DNA from 2 places in the Streptomyces sp. NPDC001678 genome. Region 1 is predicted to be linked to the other one. Evidence: riboswitches for the same ligand, from Rfam matches in the RefSeq annotation. Region 1 holds a riboswitch; the other holds the start of a gene.

Region 1 (5,260 bases):
GTACATCGAGCTGAGCTTGCCGATGGTCGGCGAGGCCATGAACAGGTTCAGCGACTGGCTCTGGTCCAGGTACGGCGTACGGGCCGCGGCCATGTCGATCAGGGCGCGCTGCGGGATCTCCCAGGCCGTGCGGTACAGGTCGCGGACGTCCTGCGGGATCCACTTCATGTCCTGGACGGAGCCGTTGGCCTCGGTCATGGCCTCGCGGGTGGCGCGGTCCCACACGCCGAGCTTCTTGAGGTCCTCCACCAGGTAGGTGTTGACCTGGAGGAACTCACCCGAGAGCGTCTCGCGCTTGAACAGGTTGGAGACCTGCGGCTCGATGCACTCGTAGACGCCGGCGATGGAGGCGATGGTCGCCGTCGGGGCGATGGCGAGCAGCAGCGAGTTGCGCATGCCGACCTGGCCGATGCGGGCGCGCAGCGCCTCCCAGCGGTCCTCCCACGCGGCGACGGCGTTGGGGTAGTGGTCCGGGTGGAGCACACCGCGGGCGGTGCGGGTCGCGGCCCAGGCCGGGTGGGGGCCGTGGCGCTCGGCGAGGTCCGCGGAGGCCTCGTACGCCGCGAGCATGATCCGCTCGGAGATCTTGGTGGACAGGGCCTTCGCCTCGGGGGAGTCGAAGGGCATGCGCAGGCGGAAGAAGACGTCCTGCAGACCCATCAGGCCCAGGCCCACCGGGCGCCAGCGGCTGTTGGAGCTGCCGGCCTGCTCGGTCGGGTAGAAGTTGATGTCCACGACGCGGTCGAGGAAGGTGACGGCCGTACGGACCGTACGGTCGAGCTTCTCCCAGTCCATCTCGCCGTCGGCGCCGAGGTGCTGCGCGAGGTTGACCGAGCCCAGGTTGCAGACCGCGGTCTCGCCGTCGTTGGTGACCTCGAGGATCTCGGTGCAGAGGTTCGAGGAGTGGACGACCGCGCCCTTCTCGGCCGTCTGGTTGGCCGTGCGGTTGGCGGCGTCCTTGAAGGTCATCCAGCCGTTGCCGGTCTGCGCGAGGGTGCGCATCATCCGGGCGTAGAGCACCCGCGCCGGGATGGTCTTGACGGCCTTGCCCGCGGCCTCGTAGGCGCGGTAGGCGGCGTCGAACTCGTCGCCGTAGAGGTCGACCAGGTCCGGGGTGTCGGCGGGGGAGAAGAGCGACCAGTCCGCGTCCGTCTCGACGCGGCGCATGAACTCGTCCGGGATCCAGTGCGCGATGTTGAGGTTGTGGGTGCGGCGGGCCTCCTCACCGGTGTTGTCGCGGAGCTCCAGGAACTCCTCGATGTCGGCGTGCCAGGTCTCCAGGTAGACACAGGCCGCGCCCTTGCGCCGGCCGCCCTGGTTGACGGCGGCGACGGAGGCGTCGAGGGTGCGCAGGAACGGCACGATGCCGTTGGAGTGACCGTTGGTGCCCCGGATCAGCGAGCCGCGCGAGCGGATGCGCGAGTACGACAGGCCGATGCCGCCCGCGTGCTTCGACAGGCGCGCCACCTGGTGGTAGCGGTCGTAGATGGAGTCCAGCTCGTCCAGCGGGGAGTCCAGCAGGTAGCAGGACGACATCTGCGGGTGGCGGGTGCCGGAGTTGAACAGCGTCGGGGAGGACGGCAGGTACGAGAGGGTGCTCGTCAGCCGGTACAGCTCCGCGACGTCCTCCAGGGCCCGCTCCGAGTGGTCCTCGGCGAGGCCGCAGGCGACGCGCAGCAGGAAGTGCTGCGGGGTCTCGATCACGTCGCGGTGGATCGGGTGGCGCAGCAGGTAGCGGCTGTGCAGGGTGCGCAGGCCGAAGTAGCCGAAGCGGTCGTCCGCGCCGTCCGTGAGGGCGGTCTCGACGAGGGCGTCCAGGCGTGCGGCGTGGGTGCGCACGAAGGCGGCCGTGTCGTCGGCGATGAGCCCCTCGCGGTGCCCGACCTCGACGGAGGCGGAGAAGGAGGTGGCGCCCTGGCCGGCCGCCTCGTCGGCGATGGCCAGGGTGAGCAGGCGCGCGGCGAGCTTGGAGTACTCCGGCTCCTCGGCGATGAGGCCGGCGGCGGCCTCGGTGGCGAGGGAGCGCAACTCGGCGTCGTCCGCGGCGGCGCTGCGGCCGCGCAGCGCGGCGGCGGCGACCTTGCCCGGGTCGGTGGCCGGAAGGTCGGCGGTGAGGTCGGTCAGGGTGCGCAGGAGCGCGGTCCCGGGGCCGCCGGTCGCTTCCGCATTCGCTGAGACCGGAGCTGAAACCGGATCTGCGGGCGCGATGGTCACTGAGGCTCTCCCTCGCTCGGCTGGGTGGGCCGGGCGGGAGAGCGAGGGGCGCGCACGCGCATGCCACTTGCACCAGGGCATGCCTCGTAGGCGTCCATCGACCCAACCCGCGGGGCCCGGACGAATTCAACGCCCATGGCCGAGCCGGGGCAGGCTCGGTGGTGGGCGCGCTGTCGGCAGGTCGTCGGACTTCAGGTGCGCTGGGTATATGCGCACACATACACCGTTGCGGGACAGTTCCGGATTTCCACCGGATTCCCCTGCGACGACAGCGGAGACGAGCATACATCTAGTGCCGGGTCTCGCACGCGCCCCCACATGTTGTGTCGTCGCGTCATGAAGCGGTCGCGGAATGTGCTAACGGGCGTCCCTGGCAGGGCAAGAGAAGAGGACCGCCACGCCCCCTGGACGGGGATGTGGCGGCCCTCCGGAGGACCCCTGGGAGATGGTTCCGGGGGCGGCGGGTCAGTGCCCGCCGGGGGCTCCTGCGGTGGCCGGCGGGAGGTCCGCGCGGACGCCCGGGTCACCGGCGTCGGCCGTGTAGTCCGAGGGCCGGGTCCGGTCCTCGCCGTCGGGCACCTTCAGCGCCTTGAGGGCGACGGTGGCGACGATGACGACGATCACGTTGAGAAGGAAGGCGGTGAGCCCGATATATCCCTTTTCTCCGATGAGGGGGATGAGGTTGGTGTTCCCGAAGTGATCCTGGGTGGCGCTCGGCGTGGCGTAGGCCCGCCAGGTCCCGTACGCCATGCCGGCCGCCCAGCCCGCGAGCAGCGCCCAGCGGTGGGGCCAGCGGGTGAAGAGCCCGCCGACGAGCGCGGGCACGGTCTGGAGGATCCAGATGCCGCCCAGCAGCTGGAAATTGATGGCGACCGTTTTGTCCATGGTGAGGACGAAAACGAGCGCGCCGACCTTGACCAGCAGGGAAGCGAGCTTGGACACCTTCGCCTCGTGTTCGGGGGAGGCGTCCGGTTTGAGGAAGTCCTTGTAGATGTTGCGGGTGAAGAGATTTGCGGCGGCGATCGACATGATGGCCGCCGGGACGAGCGCGCCGATGCCGATCGCGGCGAAGGCCACCCCGGTGAACCAGTCCGGGAACATGTCCTCGAAGAGCTGGGGGATCGCCAGCTGGCCGTTCTTCACCTTCACCCCGGCGGCGATGGCCATGAAGCCGAGCATCGCCAGCAGGCCCAGCATCAGGGAGTAGAGGGGAAGGATGGTGGTGTTCCGGCGGATGACATTGCGGCTCCTGCTGGAGAGGACCGCCGTCACCGAGTGCGGGTAGAGGAAGAGCGCCATCGCCGAGCCGAGCGCCAGCGTCGCGTACGCCCACTGCGTCTCCGCGCCCGGTATCAGCGAACCCCGGGGTTTCCCGGTCGCGGGATTCTCGGTCGCGAACGCTTCGCCGGCCTTGCTGAAGATGTGCTCGAAGCCGCCCAGTTTGATCGGTATGTAGATGATCGCCACGATGATCACGATGTAGATCAGCGCGTCCTTGACGAAGGCGATCAGCGCGGGGGCGCGCAGCCCGGAGGAGTAGGTGTACGCCGCGAGCACGCCGAAGGCGATGAGGAGCGGCAGGTCCTTGACGAACCAGTTGGCGTTCTCGCCGCCGCCGACGCCCATGACGTCGAGCACCGCCTGGATGCCGACCAGTTGCAGCGCGATGTACGGCATCGTGGCCAGGATCCCCGTCACCGCGAGGGCGAGGGAGAGGCCCCGGGAGCCGAACCGGCCCCGGACGAAGTCCGACGACGTCACATAGCCGTGCCGGTGCGCCACCGACCACAGGCGGGGCAGGAAGGTGAAGACCAGCGGGTAGGTGATGATCGTGTACGGCACGGCGAAGAAGCCGGCCGCGCCCGCCGCGTAGATCGCCGCCGGTACCGCCACGAACGTATAGGCGGTGTAGAGGTCCCCGCCCAGCAGGAACCAGGTGACCCAGGTGCCGAAGGACCGGCCGCCCAGGCCCCATTCGTCGAGGTTGTCGGCATTCTCGGCCTTTCGCCAACGGGCGGCGAGGAAGCCCATGACCGTGACGACGACGAAGAAGAAGAGGAAGACGGCGAGTGCCACGCCGTTCACACCGTCCTTCACCCTTTCTCACCTCCTGTGTGCCGCTCCCGCCGGGCCGTCTCCTCACGCCGACGCACGATGACGTAGGCGATGACGGTGAGGAGGGTGGACACCAGCACCCAGAGCATCTGGTACCAGTAGAAGAAGGGGATGCCGATGAGGGCCGGGGTGAGCCTGGCGTAGGAGTCCACCCAGAGCATCGCCACGAAGGGGATGGCGAGGCATACTCCCGCGACGATCAGCGGGACGGTCAAGACCGGGTTGCGTACGGTCAAGAGTGGTTTATGGCCGTCCTCGGCGGCTTGTGCGGCCGCGCGGCCGGGTGGATGCTCGGGTGGTTCCGACATGCGGTGACTCCGTCCCCTGTGCGATCACTTGCCGTAATGCGCTGGAAATCTAGGTGAGGGCGCCTCCGGGCGTCACCCCCTTTCCGGATATCGGAATGGCAACACCAGCTGGGGCGCGGGCGGAATCCCATCGTCCGGACGGTGGTTGGTGGCGGGCCGCGTACATGTGGCGTCAAGTCGCCTTGTGCGGGCCCGGGTTGTCCAGTATTTGACGAAACTTCAGTCTGTCATCGACGGGTAATGCGCAGGTAAAGTGTTTGTCGCGGCGGCCGGGCAGAATCGAGCCCCGGCAGCCGGTGCGCCCCGAAGCAGTGGCCCCGGCACGCCGCATCCGGACACCGGGTCCCCCGGTGTCCGTCGCTCTTGATCCGACCCGACCACACCGTGCCCGGCGCGTCCCCACACGCGTCACGGGCGCAGGAGGCAGGCCCATCATGAAGTCGCTCATAGCCCACGCCCGTTCCTTCGCGGCCCACGTCGCGGACTCCGAACGCGCCGAGAGCTTCCGTGCCCTCCAAGCCGGCCAGTCGCCGGAAGCGCTGTTCATCACCTGCTCCGACTCGCGCGTCGTCCCCTCGCTCATCACCGGCGCCCGCCCCGGGGAACTCTTCGAACTCCGCACC
Region 2 (5,260 bases), on a different contig from region 1:
CCCGCGACGGTCACGACCTCGGGCAGCAGCGCGGCCAGGGCCCGGACGGTGGTGGTCTTCGCGGTGCCCTTCTCGCCGCGCACGAGGACACCGCCGATCGACGGCGAGATCGCGTTGAGCAGGAGGCCCAGCCGCATGTCGGCCATGCCGACGATCGCGGTGAAGGGGTAGGTGGACGAGGACATCAGCGGTTGCCTCCCTGGGGGGAACGAATCAGTGGCGGCGCCCCGGGCGGTATGAACGGCAGTCCGCCCGGCACCCCGTCCTCGATCAGGCGCAGCAGCGCGTCCGTGTCCGCGTGCTCCTCGATCAGATCGCCGAGCCGGTCGAGCTGTTCCTCCCGCAGCGCGGCGAACGACGTGTCGGGGGCGGGGACGAACGCCCGTCCGGCCGCCTTCGCGACCTCGCGCAGGAACGCCCGGCGGAAGCCGTCGCTCTCCAGCGAGCCGTGCCAGTGCGTGCCCCACACCGCGCCCACCCGGCAGCCGTCCAGGCTGTGTCCTTTGTCATCAGAGATGAACGCCTCGGCCCCGCCCAGCACCTCGGCGACGCCGTGGTGGATCTCGTACCCCTCGACGTGCTCGCCCAGGGCCTCGCCGACCGGGCGGGCCAGGGTCTTCCCGACCGCGAACCGCACGCGCACCGGCAGCAGGCCCAGGCCCTCGACCGTGCCGGCCTTCGACTCGACCTCGTCGTCGATCCGCTCGCCCAGCAGCTGGAAGCCGCCGCAGATGCCCAGCACCGGGCGGCCCTCCGCCGCCCGCCGTACGAGCGCGTCGGCGAGCCCGCGTTCGCGCAGCCACGCGAGCGCCCGTACCGTGCCGCGCGTGCCCGGTACGACGACCAGGTCGGCGTCGGCGAGCTCCTCGGGGCGGTCCACGAACCGCACGACGACGCCCGGTTCGGCCGCCAGCGCGTCGACGTCCGTGAAGTTCGACATCAGCGGCACCGCGCACACGGCGACCCGCAGGACGTCCGCGCCGTGCGGCGGGGCGACCACGGACTCGCGGACCGCGCCGCGCAGGGACACGCGCAGGCCGTCCTCCTCGTCGATGCCCAGGCCGTGGGCGAACGGCAGCACGCCGAACGTCCGCCGGCCCGTCAGGTCGCGCAGCATCTCCAGCCCCGGCTCCAGCAGACTCACGTCGCCCCGGAACTTGTTGACCACGTAACCCGCTATCAGCTCCTGGTCCTCGGGGGAGAGCAGCGCTGTCGTACCGAAGAAGGAGGCGAAGACACCGCCCCGGTCGATGTCGCCGACCACGACCACGGGCAGGCGCGCGGCCCGGGCGATGCCCATGTTGACGATGTCGGAGCGGCGCAGGTTGATCTCGGCTGGGCTGCCGGCCCCCTCGCAGATCACGGCGTCGTGGGTGCGCCGCAGCTCGGCCAGGCACTCCGTCACCGTGCCGAACAGCTGCTCCTGGCGGCCCGCGTGGTAGCCGCGGGCGCTGAGCTCGCCCACCGGCTTGCCCATGAGGACGACCTGGCTGCTGCGGTCGCTGCCGGGCTTGAGCAGCACCGGGTTCATGAGGGCGCTCGGCTCGACGCGGGCGGCGGCGGCCTGCATGGCCTGCGCGCGCCCTATCTCCGCGCCGTCGCGCGTCACGAAGGAGTTGAGGGACATGTTCTGCGCCTTGAACGGCGCGACCTTGACGCCCTTGCGGACCAGCCAGCGGCAGATCCCGGCCGTGACCACGCTCTTGCCCGCGTCCGAGGTGGTCCCGGCCACCAGCAGGCCCCCGCCCGGCGGGCCCGTACGCCCGCTCCTGTCGGCTGTCACCGAGACTGTCACCGATTCCTCCCCGCCTTCCTGAACAGGCTGCCCACCGTACGAACCGCAACCGCCGTCCCCAGGGCCAGCAGCGACACCCGGCGCGAGAGCCGGACCGCGCGCTCGATGTCGGCCGTCCGCACGGGACGGTTCTCCCCGCCCAGTACGGGGCGGTGCTCGACGCGCCCGGCGTAGGCGAGGGTGCCGCCCAGGCGGACGCCCAGGGCCCCGGCGAAGGCGGCCTCGACCGGCCCGGCGTTGGGGCTGGGGTGGCGGGAGGCGTCGCGCCGGGCCACGCGCAGGGCGCCGCGCGGATCGGGCCCGGCGAGGACCGTGAGCGCGGCGGTCAGCCGGGCGCCCGGCCAGCCGACGACGTCGTCGAGCCGGGCCGACGCCCAGCCGAACCGCCGGAGCCTGGGCGACTTGTGACCCACCATGGCGTCGAGGGTGTTGACCGCCCGGAAGCCCACGAGCCCGGGCACGCCCCCCAGGGCGCCCCAGACGAGGGCGCCCACGACGGCGTCGGAGGTGTTCTCGGCGACGGACTCCACCACGGCCCGGGCGATCTGCTGCGCGTCCAGCGCCTGCGGGTCGCGGCCGCACAGGTGCGGCAGCCGCTCCCGGGCGACCTCCAGGTCCCCGGCGGCCAGCGCCCCGCCGATGGCCCGGGCCTCCCGGCCCAGGGACGTGCCGCCCAGGACGGACCACGTGACGGCGGCGGTCAGCGCGATGTCGGCCGCGCGGTGACGTCGCGCGGCACGGGCCAGCAGCCCGGCCCCGGCGACCGCGCCACCGGCGCAGACCAAGGTGTGGAGGGTGCCGTAGCCCCGGTGGTCGCGCCACAGCCGCCGCTCGACGGCCTGCGCGGCCCGCCCGAACGCGGCCACGGGGTGACCGCGGCGGGGGTCGCCGAGGAGCTGGTCGCAGGCGAAGCCCAGGGCGGCGCCGTACGCGAAGGAAAAGCGATCGCTGCCGGGCATGGCGAAGCGGTGTCCTCACTCAGGGTCCGCGCCCTGGCTCGACGTCGACCGGCGACCAGAGTCTCCTGGCTCCCGGATCCGCGCCGCCCCCGGCCTTCCGGCTCGCGCCGTGGCCATCGGTTGGGGGGACACTCCCCGGTGACAGTGGCGGGACCGCGCCGGATTCGCACCGGCTTCCTCTGCTGTCGCCGTTTGGCTCCGGAAGTCCACCATGGGGCGGGAAGGGGCGTCAACTCGCCCTGACCTGCGCTCCTACTGGCGCCGTCGGGCCGACCTCAAGACATATGCGCCGCTCTCTCGCCCACGGCCCGGACGCCCGGCAGCGCGCGCCGACGACGGAGGGGCGGGCGGGAGACGACGGAGGGGCGGGACCGGAGAACCCGGTCCCGCCCCTCCGCGAACGCACGCGGTGTGCCCGTCAGGCGACGATCAGATAGATCCCGTAGCCCACCGCCGCCGCGCACAGCGCGAAGCACGCGTACGCGCCGGTGCGGGTCAGAAGAGGCGAGCCGGTCGCGGAAGTGGCGCCCGCGGCCTCCGGCTTGCGGGACGTGCCGAGGATGCCGAGCGTGAAGACGCCCACGAGGCCGACGGTGACCACGAGGCTCACGCCGAAGACCTGGCCGAGAGCTGCCCAGTCGATGTGCATGGTGGTTCTTCCTCCGTTGCCCGGCGTCAGCCGGTCGTCGCGGCGGCGGGGGCGGCCGGGGTGGCGGGTGCCGGGGTGACCTGGGCGGCGGCCGGGGTCAGGGAGCCGGCGGGCGGCGGGGCCACGGCCTGAAGGGCGGCCGTGACGACACCGACGGGCTCCTCGGGGAGGCCCTGCGGCGTGCCCGGGTCGTTGACGTTGTCGTGGGTGACCGGCTTGCGGCGCGAGGCCGCCCAGATGGCGCCGGAGACCCCGAGGCCCAGGACGGCGACGGCGGCGATGCCCCAGTCGCCCTGGTCGGCCAGGAGCGCGGCGCCGGCGGCGACGAGGCCCGCGGCCGGGAGGGTCAGGCCCCACGCGGCGACCATGCGGCCAGCGGTCGACCAGCGCACCACGCCGCCCTTGCGGCCCAGGCCGGAGCCCATGATCGAGCCGGAGCAGACCTGGGTGGTGGAGAGCGCGAAGCCGATGTGCGAGGAGGCGAGGATCACGGTCGCGGCACCGGTCTGGGCGGCGAAGCCCTGCGCCGGCTTGATGTCGGCGAGACCCTTGCCGAGCGTCTGGATGATGCGCCAGCCGCCCAGGTACGTACCGAGCGCGATGGCCAGGCCCGCGGAGACGACGACCCACAGCGGCGGGTCGGAGTGCGGGGCGACGACGCCGCCGGTGACCAGGGCCAGGGTGATGACACCCATGGTCTTCTGGGCGTCGTTGGTGCCGTGGGCGAGGGAGACCAGGGCGGCCGAGGCGATCTGGCCGGCGCGGTAGCCCTTCGCGGTCTCCTGCTCGTCGCGGCCCTTGGTCAGGCGGAACGTCAGGCGGGTGGCGGCCCAGGCGGCGATGCCCGCCACGATCGGGGCGGCGACCGCGGGGATGAGGACCTTCATGACGACCTTGTCGGCGTTGACCGCGTCGAAGCCGACGGACGCGACGGTGGCGCCGATCAGACCGCCGAAGAGGGCGTGCGAGGAGCTGGAGGGCAGGCCCGCCAGCCAGGTCAGGAGATTCCAGACGATCGCGCCGACCAGCCCGGCGAAGATCACCTCTGGTCTGATGCCGGCACTCTCATCGATGATGCCTCCGGAGATCGTCTTCGCGACCTCGACGGACAGGAACGCCCCGACCAGGTTGAGCACGGCCGACATGGCCACTGCGGTCTTGGGCTTGAGCGCTCCGGTCGAGATGGTGGTGGCCATGGCGTTGGCCGTGTCGTGGAAGCCGTTCGTAAAGTCGAACACCAAGGCCGTGACGATCACGATCCCGATGAGAAGCGTGATGTTTTCCATTCACCCAGGCAATCAGTTCGATGGTCAGTACGCGGCGACCGTAGGGACTCCGGGTGAACGGAAGGTGAACTGGCTCGGGCCCCCCGATGACACCGCCCGGAGGCGAAGATCATGAAGACCGGTGAGCAGACCCCCGCCGCACCCGACGACATCAGCCGGACCTGGGCCGATGTCGTGGCCACGGCCCGCAGGAGCACCGCCGACCGACTGGTCGTCGGCACCTCGGGAAACGTCTCCGCAAGGGTCGGTGACGTGGTCCTTGTCACGCCCAGCGGGGTGCCCTACGACCGGCTCGGCCCCGGCGACGCCGTCGGCGTCGACCTGGACGGCCGCCAGGTCCTCGGCGAGCTCGCCCCCACCAGCGAACTGCCCATGCACCTCGCCGTCTACCGCGCCACCGACGCCGCCGCGATCGTCCACACCCACGCCACCCACGCCACCGCCGTCTCCACGCTCGTCGACGAGGTGCCCCTGATCCACTACATGGCCGCCGCCCTCGGCGGACCCGTCCGCGTCGCCCCCTACGCCCTCTACGGCACCGACGAGCTGGCCGCCCACACCCTCCGGGCCC

What was found. A riboswitch is a leader RNA that binds a small molecule or an ion and turns the genes downstream of it on or off. The one in region 1 is predicted to bind cobalamin.
Region 2: another riboswitch for cobalamin. It lies ahead of ACFYZR_RS00325 (cobalamin biosynthesis protein); the one in region 1 lies ahead of ACFYZR_RS29720 (ribonucleoside-diphosphate reductase subunit alpha).

What each region holds. Positions count from the first base shown of each region.
Region 1 covers NZ_JBIAUP010000020.1:15,221-20,480, reverse strand. Annotated here, with positions in the region: gene ACFYZR_RS29720 (ribonucleoside-diphosphate reductase subunit alpha) at 1-2,214, opposite strand, end outside; cobalamin riboswitch at 2,372-2,516, opposite strand; gene mctP (monocarboxylate uptake permease MctP) at 2,680-4,311, opposite strand; gene ACFYZR_RS29710 (DUF3311 domain-containing protein) at 4,308-4,565, opposite strand; gene ACFYZR_RS29705 (carbonic anhydrase) at 5,072-5,260, shown strand, end outside.
Region 2 covers NZ_JBIAUP010000001.1:56,334-61,593, reverse strand. Annotated here, with positions in the region: gene ACFYZR_RS00335 (putative cobaltochelatase) at 1-185, opposite strand, end outside; gene ACFYZR_RS00330 (cobyric acid synthase) at 185-1,795, opposite strand; gene ACFYZR_RS00325 (cobalamin biosynthesis protein) at 1,792-2,754, opposite strand; cobalamin riboswitch at 2,813-2,935, opposite strand; gene ACFYZR_RS00320 (hypothetical protein) at 3,173-3,403, opposite strand; gene ACFYZR_RS00315 (anion permease) at 3,430-4,689, opposite strand; gene ACFYZR_RS00310 (class II aldolase/adducin family protein) at 4,801-5,260, shown strand, end outside.